2 regions of the Bradyrhizobium xenonodulans genome follow, and region 1 is predicted to be linked to the other one. Evidence: predicted binding sites of a transcription regulator. Region 1 holds the regulator's gene; the other holds the start of a gene.
The links. Region 1 encodes PhoB, which activates phosphate uptake and scavenging genes when phosphate is short. Its sites were predicted from a motif close to TGTCATNNANCTGTCAT; they were not measured.
Positions count from the first base shown of each region.

Region 2: I3J27_RS18930 (DUF2278 family protein) is a predicted target of PhoB. The motif match lies at 1,987-2,003, and genes of this name have one in related genera.

Region 1 covers NZ_CP089391.1:7,937,285-7,944,916, forward strand. The annotation lists gene I3J27_RS37530 (aspartate aminotransferase family protein) at 1-1,180, opposite strand, end outside; gene I3J27_RS37535 (GcrA family cell cycle regulator) at 1,635-2,147, shown strand; gene phoB (phosphate regulon transcriptional regulator PhoB) at 2,250-2,957, opposite strand; gene phoU (phosphate signaling complex protein PhoU) at 2,980-3,696, opposite strand; gene pstB (phosphate ABC transporter ATP-binding protein PstB) at 3,708-4,529, opposite strand; gene pstA (phosphate ABC transporter permease PstA) at 4,526-5,371, opposite strand; gene pstC (phosphate ABC transporter permease subunit PstC) at 5,376-6,365, opposite strand; gene pstS (phosphate ABC transporter substrate-binding protein PstS) at 6,527-7,540, opposite strand.
Region 2 covers NZ_CP089391.1:4,020,452-4,028,083, reverse strand. The annotation lists gene I3J27_RS18945 (nitrile hydratase accessory protein) at 1-40, shown strand, start outside; gene queC (7-cyano-7-deazaguanine synthase QueC) at 186-899, opposite strand; gene mazG (nucleoside triphosphate pyrophosphohydrolase) at 1,026-1,880, shown strand; gene I3J27_RS18930 (DUF2278 family protein) at 2,020-3,102, shown strand; gene I3J27_RS18925 (GNAT family N-acetyltransferase) at 3,246-3,704, shown strand; gene hflX (GTPase HflX) at 3,730-5,121, opposite strand; gene hfq (RNA chaperone Hfq) at 5,133-5,381, opposite strand; gene ntrX (nitrogen assimilation response regulator NtrX) at 5,631-7,001, opposite strand; gene I3J27_RS18905 (sensor histidine kinase) at 7,019-7,632, opposite strand, start outside.

The DNA of each region.
Region 1 (7,632 bases):
ACGATAGCGCGGCGCAGGCGCGCTCCAGCCGCCCGACGCTGTCCTCGATCTCGGCTTCGGTGACGATCAAGGGCGGCAGGAAACGCACGACGTTGTCGCCGGCGCCGACCGTGAGCAGTTTTTCGTTGCGCAGCGCGGCGACAAGATCGCCTGATGGCACCACGGCCTTGATGCCGATCAGGAGACCTTCACCGCGCACTTCATTGACGATGTCAGGATGACGGTCGATCACGGAGGCGAGCTTCTGCTTGAGCAGCAGCGACATCTTCTGCACGTGGTCGAAGAAGCCGGGCTTGAGCATGACGTCGAGCAAGGCGTTCGCAGCGGAGATCGCCAGCGGGTTGCCGCCGAAGGTCGAGCCGTGCGAGCCCGGCCCCATGCCGGACGCCGCATCCGCGGTCGCCAGCACCGCGCCGATCGGGAAGCCGCCGCCGAGCGCCTTCGCCAGCGACATCACGTCGGGCTCGACGCCGAGACGGCGATGCGCAAAGAGGTCGCCGGTGCGGCCCATGCCGGTCTGCACCTCGTCGAACGCGAGCAGCAGGCCCTTCTCGTCACAGAGCTGGCGCAGCGCCTTGAGGAAGGCGGGCGTTGCCGAGCGCACACCGCCCTCGCCCTGGATCGGCTCGATCAGGATGCCGGCGGTCTGCGGACCGATCGCCTTCTTCACGGCCTCGATGTCGCCGTGCGGGATCTGGTCGAAGCCGTCCATCGGCGGACCGAAGCCTTCGAGATATTTTGCAGATCCCGTCGCGGCGAGCGTTGCCAGCGTGCGGCCGTGGAAGGCGCCTTCGAAGGTGATGATGCGATAGCGTTCCGGATGCCCCTTGGAGAAGTGATGATGGCGGACCAGCTTGATCACACCCTCCAGCGCCTCCGCCCCGGAATTGCAGAAGAACACGAAGTCCGCAAAGCTCTCGTTGCACAGACGCGCAGCAAGCTTCTCGCCGTCCGGGCTCTGGAACAGGTTCGACATGTGCCAGAGCTTGGTGGCCTGCTCCTGCAACGCCTTGACCAGCGCGGGATGGGCATGGCCGAGCGCGTTCACTGCGACGCCGGAGGTGAAATCGAGATAGCGATCGCCATTGGTCGCGATCAGCCAGCAGCCTTCGCCGCGCTCGAAACCGAGGTCGGACCTGGCGAAAACGGGGAGCAAATGCGGTGCTGCGCTGTTAGACATGACGGTCACTTGATGTTGCGGACGGCGTGAGCGTGCATTGCGCAACGCACCATCAACCGGCCCGGAAAACGAAACGTGCCGCCTTTTAAGGGCGGCACGCGGGAGCATCTTATGCTTGGCAAGACGGGTGTCAATGCCGGCCGGAAAGCCTCGCGAAACGCTGAATCCGTAGTCTTGCGGTGACGATTTTGCGGGATTTTGGCCACGGAACATGTGGAAGCGAGTCGGCGGACTCTTGCGCGTGAGTCACGCCATATTGTAGCGTTTGGCTTGTCAGATACGACATCTCGTGCGGAAGTTCTGATCTCTAAGTCCTCATGTACCGGCGTAAACGTTCGGGCGGCTCTCGGTGCCCGGCGAGCCTTAAGGGATTCTGGCGGCACGGGTTTTTCGAGGCTTAGGCATTCGCAGTGCAGCCCCAGGGTGGCTGGCGCGCGGCGAAGGAAAGGGTGCAATGACGGTTTTGACCTGGTCGGATGATCGCGTCGAGCAACTGAAGAAGCTCTGGGAGGCCGGATTGTCGGCCAGCCAGATCGCGGCAGAGCTCGGTAATGTCACCCGCAACGCCGTGATCGGCAAGGTGCACAGGCTCGGTCTGTCCGGCCGCGCCAAGAGCCCCTCGTCTGCTGCGCCCCGGCCGCGCAAGGCGCGTCCCGCGCAGCACATGATGCGGGTGAGCCGCCCGATCGCGCGCGGCAACACCGCGCTGGCGCAGGCCTTCGAGGTCGAGGTCGAGGCCGAACCTGTTACCTACGACAACGTGGTGCCGATGAGCCAGCGGCTGTCGCTGCTGGAATTGAACGAGGCGACCTGCCACTGGCCGGTCGGCGATCCCTCGAGCCCGGATTTCTTCTTCTGCGGCGGCAAGGCGCTGTCGGGCCTGCCCTATTGCGCCCAGCACTCGCGGGTTGCGTATCAGCCGGCCGCCGATCGCCGCCGCGCGGCACCGAAGCCGGGTCCGCGCTGATCACTGCACCAGACGACATCGTTCCGGCACAAACCAGGACGAGCGAGAAAAAGAAAAGCGCGCCACCCGGCGCGCTTTTTATTTGCCTGCTTGCAGCCGGCCTTACGTCTGCTCCGCCTTGGCAAACCGGTCGTCCAGCGCGTAACCGGCGCCGCGGACGGTGCGGATCGGGTCCTGCTCGCGGCCGAGATTGAGCAGCTTGCGCAGGCGGCCGATATGTACGTCGACGGTGCGCTCGTCGATGTAGATGTCGCGGCCCCAGACGCTGTCGAGCAGTTGCTCGCGCGAGAACACGCGGCCCGGATGCTCCAGGAAGAACTCCAGCAGGCGGTATTCGGTCGGGCCGAGATCGATCGGCCGGCCCGAGCGCGCCACGCGGCGCTTGTCGCGGTCGAGCTCGATGTCGCCGTAGGCCAGAACGGTGGCGAGCCGCTCGGGGCTTGCGCGCCGCAGCAGGCCCTTCACGCGCGCCAGCAGCTCAGGCACCGAGAACGGCTTGACGATGTAGTCGTCGGCGCCGGTCGCAAGTCCCCGCACCCGCTCGCTCTCCTCGCCGCGCGCGGTGAGCATGATGATCGGGAGCTGCTTGGTCTCGGGACGGGTGCGAAGCCGCCGGCACAGCTCGATGCCGGAGAGCCCCGGCAGCATCCAGTCGAGCACGATCAGATCGGGAATGTGCTCCTTGAGGCGGGTGTCGGCGTCGTCGCCGCGCATCACCGTCTCGACGTCATAGCCGTCGCCTTCGAGGTTGTAGCGGAGAAGCTCGGTGAGAGCTTCCTCGTCCTCAACCACCATAATGCGTGCGCCCATGGTGTCGTCGCTCCTTAAGTCTTCAAGTATTCGGGACCGTCGTGGCGAACGTCGTCATGTCGCCCTTCGGCCGCTTGTCGGTGATCGCCTGGCCCTCGATCATGTAGAACACGGTCTCGGCGATGTTGGTGGCGTGGTCGCCGATACGCTCGATGTTCTTGGCGCAGAACATCAGATGGATGCAGAACGAGATGTTGCGCGGATCCTCCATCATGTAGGTGAGGAGCTCGCGGAACAGCGAGGTGCAGATGGCGTCGACTTCCTCGTCGCCCTTCCACACCGCCATCGCCGCCGGCAGATCGTGCGCGGCATAGGCGTCCAGCACCGACTTGACCTGCTGCTGCACGAGGTCGGTCATGTGCTCGAGGCCGCGGAACAGCTTGAGCGGATGGAAATCGGTCTCCAGCGCCGCGACGCGCTTGCCCATGTTCTTGGCGAGGTCGCCGATGCGCTCGAGATCGGTCGCGACGCGCATGGCGCCGACGATTTCGCGCAAGTCCACCGCCATCGGCTGGCGGCGCGCGATGGTCAGCACGGCGCGCTCCTCGATCTTCTTCTGGAGCGCGTCGAGCTCGGCGTCGATGGCGACGACACGCTGGCCGAGCGCGACGTCGCGGCGGATCAGCGCGTCGACGGAATCGACGATCATGCGCTCGGCGATGCCGCCCATCTCCGCGACCAGGCGAGTGAGTTCCTGGAGGTCGGTGTCGAAGGCTTTTGCGGTATGTTCAGAACCCATGTCCCGTCTCCTCAGCCGAACCGGCCGGTGATGTAATCCTGCGTGCGCCGGTCGGTCGGCGACGTGAAGATCTTGCTGGTGTCGTCGAACTCGATCAGCTCGCCGAGATACATGAAGGCGGTCTTGTCGGAGACGCGGGCCGCCTGCTGCATGTTGTGGGTGACGATCGCGATCGTGTAGTTCTCGGACAGCTCCTGGATCAGCTCCTCGACCTTGGCGGTCGAGATCGGGTCGAGTGCCGAGCAGGGCTCGTCGAACAGGATCACTTCAGGCCGCACCGCGACGGTGCGGGCGATGCAGAGGCGCTGCTGCTGGCCGCCGGAGAGCGACAGGCCGGAGGCGTTGAGCTTGTCCTTGACCTCGTTCCACAGCGCGCCGCCGCGTAGCGCCTTCTCGACCCGGCCGTCCATCTCGGACTTGGAGATCTTTTCATAGAGGCGGATGCCGAAGGCGATGTTCTCGTAGATCGTCATCGGGAACGGCGTCGGCTTCTGGAACACCATGCCGACGCGGGCGCGCAGCAGATTGAGGTCCAGCCTGGGGTCGAGAATATTGGTCTGGTCGAGCATGAGCTGACCGGTGACGCGCTGGCCCGGATAGAGGTCGTACATCCGGTTGAAGATGCGCAGCAGGGTCGACTTGCCGCAGCCCGACGGGCCGATGAACGCCGTGACGCGGTTGGTGCCGAGCGCCAGGTTGATGTTCTTCAGCGCGTGGTGCTCGCCATAATAGAAGTTGAGGTTGCGCACCGTCACCTTGGCAGGCGCATCCGGCAGCACCGGCGCCTGCGGCAGTCCGCCGGACGCGCTCATCGATACGGAAAGATCGGTCATTTTGCGGTCCTTTCGGCGCCAAGGATGCGCGCGCCAATGTTCAGGGCAAGCACGGTGATCGTGATCAGCAGCGCGCCGCTCCAGGCGAGCTGCTTCCAATAGGCGTAGGGGCTCTGGACGAAGTTGTTGATGGTGACCGGCAGGTTCGCCATCGTCTTGTTCAGGCCGAGGCTGAAGAACTGGTTCGACAGCGCGGTGAAGAGCAGCGGCGCGGTCTCGCCGGCGACGCGGGCGGTGGCGAGCAGCACGCCGGTGATGAGACCCGATCGGGCAGCACGATAGGCGATGCGCTTGATCACCAGCGAGCGCGGCAGGCCGAGCGCGGACGCCGCCTCACGGAGCGCGTTCGGCACCAGCAGCAGCATGTCCTCGGTCGTGCGCAGCACCACCGGGATCACGATGACGGCGAGCGCCAGGCTGCCGGCGATCGCCGAGAAGCCGCGCATCGGCACCACCACCGCGCCGTAGATGAACAGGCCGATGATGATCGAGGGCGCCGACAGCAGGATGTCGTTGATGAAGCGGATCACCGAGGTCAGTTTGTCGTTGCGGCCGTACTCGGCGAGATAGGTGCCGGCGAACAGGCCGAGCGGCGCGCCGATGCCGACGCCGATCACGGTCATGATGATCGAACCGACGATCGCGTTGCGCAGACCGCCTTCGGTCGAGCCCGGAGGCGGCGTGTCCGCGGCGAAGAGCTCGAGGTTCAGGCCGGACAGGCCGTTGTAGAGCAGCGTGACCAGGATCAGCGCGAGCCAGGTGACGCCGAAGGCGGCGGCTGCGATGCAGAGCCCGCGGACCACGATGTCCTTGCGGCGGCGGCTTGAATAGATCGGGTTCATGGCTTTAGTTCCCCGCCTTCTTTTCCAGCCGCATCAGCATCAGCCGCGCGCCCGCCAGCACGAAGAACGTCAGCACGAACAGCAGCAGGCCGAGCAGGATCAGGCCGGACTGGTGCAGACCGTCGCTCTCGGCGAACTCGGACGCGATCGCCGCCGAGATCGTGGTGCCCGGGGCGAAGATCGATGAAGAGATCCGGAACGAGTTGCCGATGATGAAGGTCACCGCCATGGTCTCGCCGAGCGCGCGCCCCAGCGCCAGCATGACGCCGCCGATGATGCCGACGCGGGTGTAGGGGATCACCACGCTGCGGACGACTTCCCAGGTGGTGCAGCCGACGCCGTAGGCGGCTTCCTTCAGGACGGGCGGCACCGTCTTGAACACGTCGACCGAGATCGAGGTGATGAAGGGCAGCACCATGATCGCGAGGATCAGCGCGGCGTTGAACAGGCTGAGATAGGACGGGGGACCTGCGAAGATCGCGCCCAGCACGGGGACGCCGTCGAACACCCTGATCATGAAGGGCTGGAACGTGTTGGCCAGGAACGGGCCAAGCACGAAGAAGCCCCACATGCCGTAGATGATCGAGGGAATGCCGGCGAGCAGCTCGATCGCCATGCCGATCGGACGGCGCAGCCATTGCGGGCAGAGTTCGGTGAGGAAGATCGCAATGCCGAGACCGACCGGAATGGCGATCAGCATCGCGATGAAGGAGGTGACGAGCGTGCCGTACATCGGCCCGAGCGCGCCGAGCACGGGGGGATCTGCCGACGGCGCCCAGCGCTGCGTCCACAGGAAGGAGAGGCCGTATTCCTTCATCGCCGGGAAGGCCCCGACGATCAGCGAAATGATGATGCCGCCGAGGATCAGCAGCACCGAGATCGCGCTGAGCCGCGTGATCCAGTAAAACGTGATGTCACCGAGCTTGAACGCGCTCAACGCCTTGGCGCGATCATAAGGTCCGGCGGCATCAATTACATTGCTCTCGACAGCCATCTCAGCCACGCCGATCCCCTGTACCCGTTTTATATACGCTTGTTGCAGGTCTTATTTTATAGGTCTTGTTGTCGGTCTTGCGCTCCGGATGCGGCGCGATGCGCATCCGGAGCGGAGGTCTTGAGAGGAGATCCCGGCGCGAGGTCCGGGGCACGAGCGCCTTAGCTCTTGATCTCGGCAGCCCAGGTCTTCTCGATCAGGGTCACGACGCCCGCGGGCATCGGGATGTAGTCGAGTTCTTCAGCCGCCTTGCCGCCGTTCTTGAAGGCCCAGCGGAAGAACTTGATGGCTTCCTGCGAGGCCGCCTTGTCGGTGGCTTCCTTGTGCATGAGGATGAAGGTCGCCGCCGTGATCGGCCAGGACTTCTCGCCGGGCTGGTCGGTCAGGATGACGTAGTAGCCGGGAGCCTTGGCCCAGTCGGCGTTGGAGGCGGCCGCCTGGAAGGCTTCGACGGTCGGCTGCACCGGCTTGCCGGCCTTGTTGACGAGACCGGTGTAGGTCAGCTTGTTCTGCTTGGCATAGGCGTACTCGACATAGCCGATCGAGTTCTTGGTCTGGCCGATGTTGCCCGACACGCCTTCGTTGCCCTTGGCGCCGACGCCGACCGGCCACTCGACCGCGGTGCCCTCACCGACCTTGCTCTTCCAGTCCGCGCTGGCCTTGGCGAGGTAGTTGGTGAAGTTGAAAGTGGTGCCCGAACCGTCCGAACGGCGGACCACGGTGATGGCTTCCGAGGGCAGCTTCAGGTTCGGATTGAGCTTCTTGATCGCGGCGTCGTCCCACTTGGTGATCTTGCCGAGATAGATGCTGGCGAGGGTCTCGCCGTCGAACACCATCTCACCGGGCTTCACACCCTCGATGTTGACGACGGGAACGATGGCACCCATCACCATCGGCCATTGGACGAGGCCGTCCTTCTCGAGCTGCTCGGCCTTGAGCGGCGCGTCGCTGGCGCCGAAGGTCACGGTCTTGGCCTGGATCTGCTTGATGCCGCCGCCGGAACCGATCGACTGGTAGTTCAGACCGTTGCCGGTCTCCTTCTTGTAGGCGTCAGCCCACTTCGAATAGATCGGGAACGGGAAGGTCGCACCGGCACCCGTGATGTCGGCAGCAAAGGCCGCCGTCGCCGATGCGGCGACCAAGCCAGCAGCGACGATAGTTTTGAGGAAATTCATGCTGGTCTCCATACAGGGGAGCGAAGCGCCATCCGCGCCCGATCGCGCTCCCCGTCCCGCCCCTTTAGGAGCGGTCGGCTGTGCTTTTACGA
Region 2 (7,632 bases), 3.9 Mb from region 1:
CGGCAAACCGATCGAGCTCAAGCCGGAGGATTTTGGCTAGCTCGGTAGAAGGCACGATCATGCCAAGCCCTCCGCTGTCATTCCCCGCGAAAGCGGGGAATCCAGTAGGCCGCGGCCCTCGGCTCAAATAGTCTCTGGGATACTGGATCAGCCGCTTTCGCGGTGATGACACCGAGTATGTGGTCTTAGCGCCCCGCCACAAACTCCCGCCACCCCTTCGCCCGCAGGCTGCACGCCGGGCACTCCCCGCATCCATAACCCCACTCATGCTGCGCGCCGCGTTCGCCGAGATAGCAGGTGTGCGACTGCTCGCGGATGAGATCGACCAGCCCCTCGCCGCCGAGGTCATGCGCGAGCTTCCAAGTCGCGGCCTTGTCGATCCACATCAGCGGCGTATGCAGTTCGAACGTCCTCGCCATGCCGAGCGAGAGCGCGGCCTGCATCGCGCGGATGGTGTCGTCGCGGCAATCGGGATAGCCGGAATAGTCGGTCTCGCACATGCCGCCGACGATGTGGGTGATGCCGCGCCGATAGGCCAGCGCTGCGGCGAAGGTCAGGAACACGAGGTTGCGGCCGGGGACAAAAGTATTGGGGAGGCCATCGGCGCCCATCGCGATCGCGACGTCGCGCGTCAGCGCCGTCTCGGACACAGCGGCCAGCGTCGGGATCGACAGCGTATGGCTCTCGCCGAGCTTTGCGGCCCAGTCCGCGCGCAGGTCTTTGATGCCGTCGAACAGACGCGCGCGGCAGTCGAGCTCGACCGCATGGCGCTGGCCGTAGTCGAACCCCAGCGTCTCCACCCGCGCGAAGCGGCTCAGTGCCCAGGCAAGACAGGTGGTGGAATCCTGGCCGCCGGAAAACAACACCAGCGCGGTTTGTGATGAAAATGCGTCGCTCATGTCCCGCGCTTTAGCACTGTGCACTTCGCCCGCCAATCGGTGGAAATCACCCTGTTCCGCCGCGTCCCGCTGGGAACGGCGGCCCGCTTTTGGCATAAGGTTTTGGACCCAGGAGACTGCCCCGCAATGACCCCTTCCCGTGACATTTCCCGCCTGATCGAGATCATGGCGGCGCTGCGCACGCCGGTGACCGGCTGCCCCTGGGACCTCGAGCAGGATTTTGCGACCATCGCGCCCTACACGATTGAGGAAGCCTATGAGGTGGTCGAGGCGATCAGCCGCGGCGATCTCGACGATCTCCGCGAGGAGCTCGGCGATCTCCTGCTCCAGGTCGTGTTCCACGCCCAGATGGCTGAAGAGCAGAACGCTTTTGCGTTCGGTGATGTGGTCGAGGCCATCACGCGCAAAATGATCCGCCGTCATCCCCACGTCTTCGCCGACAAGGACGGCAATCTCGCCTCCTCCCACGTCAAGGAAGTCTGGGACCGCATCAAGGCCGAGGAGAAGGCTGAGCGCGCGGCGCGCCGGCCACCGGAAGAGACGCCGAAGCACAAATCATTGCTGGGGGGCGTGAAAGCGGGCCAACCCGCATTGACCCGCGCGATGGAACTTCAGCGCAAGGCCTCCACCGTCGGCTTCGACTGGAACGACCCGCGCGCGGTTTTGCAAAAGATCCGCGAGGAAGCCGACGAGATCGAGGCCGCGCTCGACCGCAACGACAAGCAGGAGATCGCGGACGAAACCGGCGACCTGATGTTCGCCCTCGTCAACCTCGCCCGCCATGTCGATGCCGATCCGGAGGCCGCGCTGCGCGCGACCAATGCGAAGTTCGAAAAGCGCTTTGCCTATATTGAGCAGGCGCTGGAGGCGCAGGGCCGCACGCTGGAGCAGGCCTCGCTGGTGGAGATGGATGCGCTGTGGAATGCGGCGAAGGGCGAGGAGAAAACGATATCGGAGACCCGCCGCGAGGCCCGGCGCTAGCCCTGTACGCATTTGATCCAGATATAGGTCAGCACTTTGTCCTGAACGCCGCGAGGCGATCTTGCCAAAGCGTGAGGCCCGCAGCGGCGACCGGGGTCACCTTTCAAGCCATGAAACCGTCACGACCTGCAGTCTAAAGTTGAACACCGGCGCCAGCGCAGCCGCAACCCCACGGCAGGTGAGTGCAATGCCCCTGAAACACTATTCGGTCCTCAAGGGACGCCCGATCGCGATGCGTTTCGGCACCGGCCAGTCACCGCATTATCAAGTCCATGTCGTGGCCGACAACGCGGATTTCCGCATCGCCGTCAACGTGCAGTCGGCGGATGGCAGCGAAGTCGAGTACCTGGTGCGATCGCATTTTGTCCATCCGATCACCGATCAACTCGCGGCGCTGCCGGAGGGCCTGCACCCGCAGTCGCCGAAGCCGGGCAGCACGGCGCTGGACTTCATTCGCGGCAATCTGATGCAACCGCAGGAGATGGTCCCACTGCCGCTGTCCTTGCCCGGACCGGACAATGACCTCAACGAGAAGCTCGACCAGTTCGTCCAGCGCGCGCTCTCGAATGAAAGCGCGATGGTGTACGCATTCGGCGAGACGTGGGGGCCGGAGACGAAGGCGGACAATTATTTTGGCTTCCGGCCGGGACGCGGCATTCACGATATCCATATGAACCAGGGAAATCCGATCGGAAAATTCTCGGGCGACAACGGGCCGTGGCAGGACGGCGGGCTCGTGTTCGAATTCCCGGATCAGAATCTATGGACGGCGGTCTTCCTGAAATTCCAGACGCAGGCCTGGCACACCGATGACAGGACCGGTCATCCCATCGATCTCGGCGGAGGCACGCCGACGACGCCGCCAGATCCGACGACTCCTCCGACCGAGGAAATGCCCGATGGCCTCGTGCGCATCATTGCGGCCCTCGTCAACGCCGTGAAGACGCCCGAGCGGGAAGTCGTCACGCTGCTCAACACGGCCGATCGCGATATCGATCTCACCGGCTGGATGCTGGCCGACAAGCAGAAGAACAAAATGGTTCTCTCAGGGAAGATCGCGGCCGGGCACGCTCGCCGTCGTCGTGCAGAAGCCGATGGAACTATCGAACCAGGGCGGCATCATTTCGTTGCTGGACGAACGCGGGGTCAAAATTCACGGCGTCGCCTACACCAAGGCGCAAGCGAAAACTCCGGGCCTGACCATTCCATTCTAGTGTCCTGAGTGGCAACGCATCAGAGGCACGCAAGCAAGTCCGCCGCTAACCCGCTGTCGTCGGTTTGCGCGGAAAGTGCGGAGCCCGGATGGAGCGACGGGCAATCCGGGCTACGGTGCTAACTGATTGAATGCAGTAACAAGGACACGCAGTGGACATCAGACAGGACGATCCGAAGGCGCCCCATGTCGCCGGCTTGCTGGCGCATCATCTGGAAGAGCTGCGCAGCGTCATGGGCGAGCACGCGCAGGCGCTGGACGCGAGCGGTCTTTCGGCTCCGGCCGTGACGTTCTGGACGGCCTGGCAGGGCGATGTGCTGGCTGGGTTCGGCGCTCTGAAGCAGCTCGATGCGACGCATGGAGAGGCGAAGTCGATGCGCGCTGCGCCTGCAGCACGCGGGACCGGCGTCGGTCGCACGATTCTGCACCACATCGTCGCTGAAGCGCGCGAACGAGGCTATGCGCGCCTCAGCCTGGAGACGGGTACGGCACCGCTGCACGCTCCCGCCGTCGCGCTCTACCGCAGCGCCGGCTTCGTCCCCTGTGAGCCGTTCGCCGATTATCAGGCGAGCCCGCACAACCAGTTCATGAGGCTCGACCTGTCCAGGTGAACGCCCTCAGCTTGCCGCCACGGGCTCAAGCCACGCGCGGCACCGCATCGAATCTCGACACCACGATATCCCGCTTGGTCTCGTCCACCCGCACGGTCATGTCGAAGCGGCCGTCGTGCAGCTCTTTCGCCAGCACCTCGGAATTGCGGTGCAGCCAGGAAATGCCGGCGCCATCGGCGGCGTCGATGGAGAGGTCGAGCGTGGTGCGCTTGGCGGCGAGCCTCTCCTCGATCGCGGCGAGCAGTGCGTCGATGCCCTCGCCCGACACGGCCGAGACCAGCATCGCCGGATGATCCTCCGGCCTGCGCGCGGCGATGTTCAAAAGCCCTTCGCGCTGCTCGGAATCGTAACGATCAATCTTGTTCCAGACCTCGATGATGCGGCCTGAGTCATCGGGATTGATGCCGAGCTGGCGCAGCACGGCGTCGACGTCGCTCTGCTGGGCCTCGGCATCCTCGTGCGAGATGTCGCGCACATGCAGGATGACGTCGGCTTCCAGCACCTCCTCCAGCGTGGCGCGGAAGGCGGCGACGAGCTGGGTCGGCAGATTGGAAATGAAGCCGACCGTGTCGGACAGCATCGCCTTGCCGCCATGCGGCAGGGTGAGCGCGCGGAGCGTTGGATCGAGCGTGGCGAACAGCATGTCGGCCGCCTGCACGTCGGCGCGCGTCAGGCGGTTGAACAACGTCGACTTGCCGGCATTGGTGTAGCCGACCAGCGCGACGACGCGATATGGCACGCGCTGGCGGCCGGCGCGATGCAGGCGGCGCGTCGCCTGCACCTTCTTCAGCTCGCTCTCGAGCTTGGAGATGCGCTCCTGGATCAGGCGGCGGTCGGCCTCGATCTGCGTCTCGCCGGGGCCGCCCATGAATCCGAAACCGCCGCGCTGGCGTTCGAGATGGGTCCACGACCGAACCAGGCGCGAGCGCTGGTAGTTGAGATGCGCGAGCTCGACCTGGAGCGAGCCTTCCCTGGTCTTGGCGCGGCGGCCGAAGATTTCCAGAATCAAGCCCGTGCGGTCGAGCACCTTGGCCTGCAGCTCCTTCTCGAGATTGCGCTGCTGGATCGGCGCCAGCGCACAATCCATCACCACGAGCTCGACATCGAGGCTCTTGATCAGCCCGGCGATCTCCTCGACCTTGCCCTTGCCGATATAGGTGGCGGGCCTGATCTGGCCGATCGGCGCGATGATGGCGTCCGCAATGACGAGGTCGATCGCGCGCGCGAGGCCGGCGGCTTCATCGAGCCGGGCCTCGGCGTCGCGTTGAACTTGACTTGGGACATGACCTTCCGATTGCGCGTCGGCACTGCCCGCACGCACTCGCAAGTAGGGGCCGATGACAAGCACCCGCCCCGTTTGCTTAGCCCCTGCCGATCGCGGACGATCGGCCTCCCCGTCGAAATTCCGGGGTTCCAATCAGAGCACTCTCAAGCCGGCTGATCCTCACCGCCTTCGAACAGCTGGATCGGAGCGCCCGGCATGATGGTCGAGATCGCGTGCTTGTAGACAAGCTGCGAGTGACCGTCGCGCCGAAGCAGCAAACAGAAATTGTCGAACCAGGTCACGATGCCCTGGAGCTTCACTCCGTTGACCAGAAAGATCGTCAGTGGCGTCTTGGTTTTGCGAACGTGATTGAGGAAGGTGTCCTGTAGGTTTTGTGCGCGGTCTGCCGCCATTGTTTTTTTCTCGCTTTGAGTTTCTTTTTATTGCGCCGGTTGCGGCCCTCATTGTGACGTTCGGAGCCTCTCCCGGTTGCCGCTCCTCATGAGATCCCCCTCGGAAGGAACGGCTGTGCAATTAGAGGGCAGGTGGGCTTATTAGGCAAGCCGCTTCACGCGGCAGGCCGTGCTCTATTGCCCCGAAAAACTACGGAAATCGATGATTTTCCTCGCTTATCGCTGAGGCCCATCTGCGACCTTGGGGCGCTAGCCAACGCCCAGCGCCTTCAACTTTCGATGCAGCGCCGAACGTTCCATGCCAACAAACTCGGCTGTGCGAGAAATATTTCCTGAGAAACGGCTGATCTGTGCAATCAAATAGTCGCGCTCGAACACTTCGCGCGCTTCGCGCAGCGGCAGGCCCATGATGTGCTCGCCATTGTTGCTGGTCGGCATGGCCGGCACCATGGAGCCGACGTCCTGCGGCAGCATGTCCGCGGTGATGATGACCTCGGGCCCGCCCGCAGCCAGAATCATGACTCTCTCAACGTTGTTGCGGAGCTGGCGCACATTGCCCGGCCAGACATGCGATTGCAGCACGGCCATCGCGTCCTGCCCGATCTGGCGCTTGGGCAGGCCGCTGCCGGCCGAGATCTGCTCCATGAAGTAGTCGATCAATTCCGGAATGTCCTCGCGCCGCTCCGACAGCGCGGGCACGCGGATCGGCACCACCGAGAGCCGGTGATAGAGGTCCTCGCGGAAATGGCCGGCCGCGATCTCCTCTTCGAGATTGCGCGCGGTGGAGGAGATGATGCGGACGTCGACCTGCACCTTGGCGGTGCCGCCGACGCGCTGGAACGACTGCTCGACCAGCACGCGCAGGATCTTGTTCTGGGTCTCGCGCGGCATGTCCGCGATCTCGTCGATGAACAGCGTGCCGCCATGGGCTTCCTCGAGCGCGCCGGGCTTGCGCGCGTGCTCGCCGTTGGACTGCTCGATGCCGAACAGCTCATGCTCCATCCGATCGGGCGTGATCGCGGCGGCATTGATGACGACGAAGGGGCCGTCGGCGCGGCCCGAGGCCGTGTGCAGCGTGCGCGCGGTCAGCTCCTTGCCGGCGCCGGCGGGGCCGACGATCAGGATGCGGCTGTTGGCCTTGGCCGCGCGCTCGATGGTCTGGCGCAGCTGGTTCATGCTGGGCGAACGGCCGACGAGCGAGCTTGCGCTCGGCGCAAGCTGCTTCAGCTCCTTGACCTCGCGCTTGAGCCGCGAATTCTCCAGCGCCCTGGTTGCGACCAGGATCAGCCGGTCGGCCTTGAACGGCTTCTCGATGAAATCATAGGCGCCGCGCTTGATCGCGGCGACCGCGGTCTCGATGTTGCCGTGGCCGGAGATCATCACGACCGGCAGATCGGCATTGTCCTTCTTGACCTGTTCCAGGAGCTGCAAGCCGTCGAGCTTGGAGCCCTGCAGCCAAATGTCGAGAAACACCAGATGCGGCCTGCGGTTGGCGATCTCGGCGAGCGCGGAGTCGCTGTCGCGCGCGGTCCGCGTGACAAAACCCTCGTCTTCGAGAATGCCCGCGACGAGATCCCGAATATCGGCCTCATCATCGACAATCAGAATTTCACTTGCCATGGGTCGCGCCTGTCTTGTCAGATGCCTGTCGAGGCTTCGATTTTCGTTGAATCATTGGTCTTTTCAGCCGGCTCTTTGGTTTCGCCCGCCGGCTCTTTTGTTTCCGGCGCCGTGTCCTTGACCGGGGCGCTGGCCGCTTCGTTCACCGCTTCCTTGGCCGTCGGCGCCTGCTCGGTCCCCTCGCTCTTCGGGGGAGCGCCGGAGATCGCAAAGCGCATCCGCATCCAGGCGCCGCGCTGGCCTTCCCGGAAGTCGGAAGCGTCCTTCAGCTCGATGCGCCCGCCATGGTCTTCGAGGACGCGGCCGACGATTGCGAGGCCAAGGCCGGTACCCTTGGCGCGCGTGGTCACGTAGGGCTCCAGCAGCCGCGAGCGCGCGACCTTGGGCAGGCCGATACCGTTGTCGATGACGTCGATCAGCACGTCCTCGCCCTCGCGCGAGACCACGACGTCGATGCGGCCTTTTCCGAGCTCTTCCGGCGGCACCTGCTCGATCGCCTCGGTGGCGTTCTTGACGATGTTGGTGACCGCCTGCGAGATCAGCCGCCGGTCGAACTGGGCCCGCAGCGGATCCTCCTTGAACTCGGCGTCGATGTCGATCTCGGGATGGGCGACCTTCATCAGGAACACCG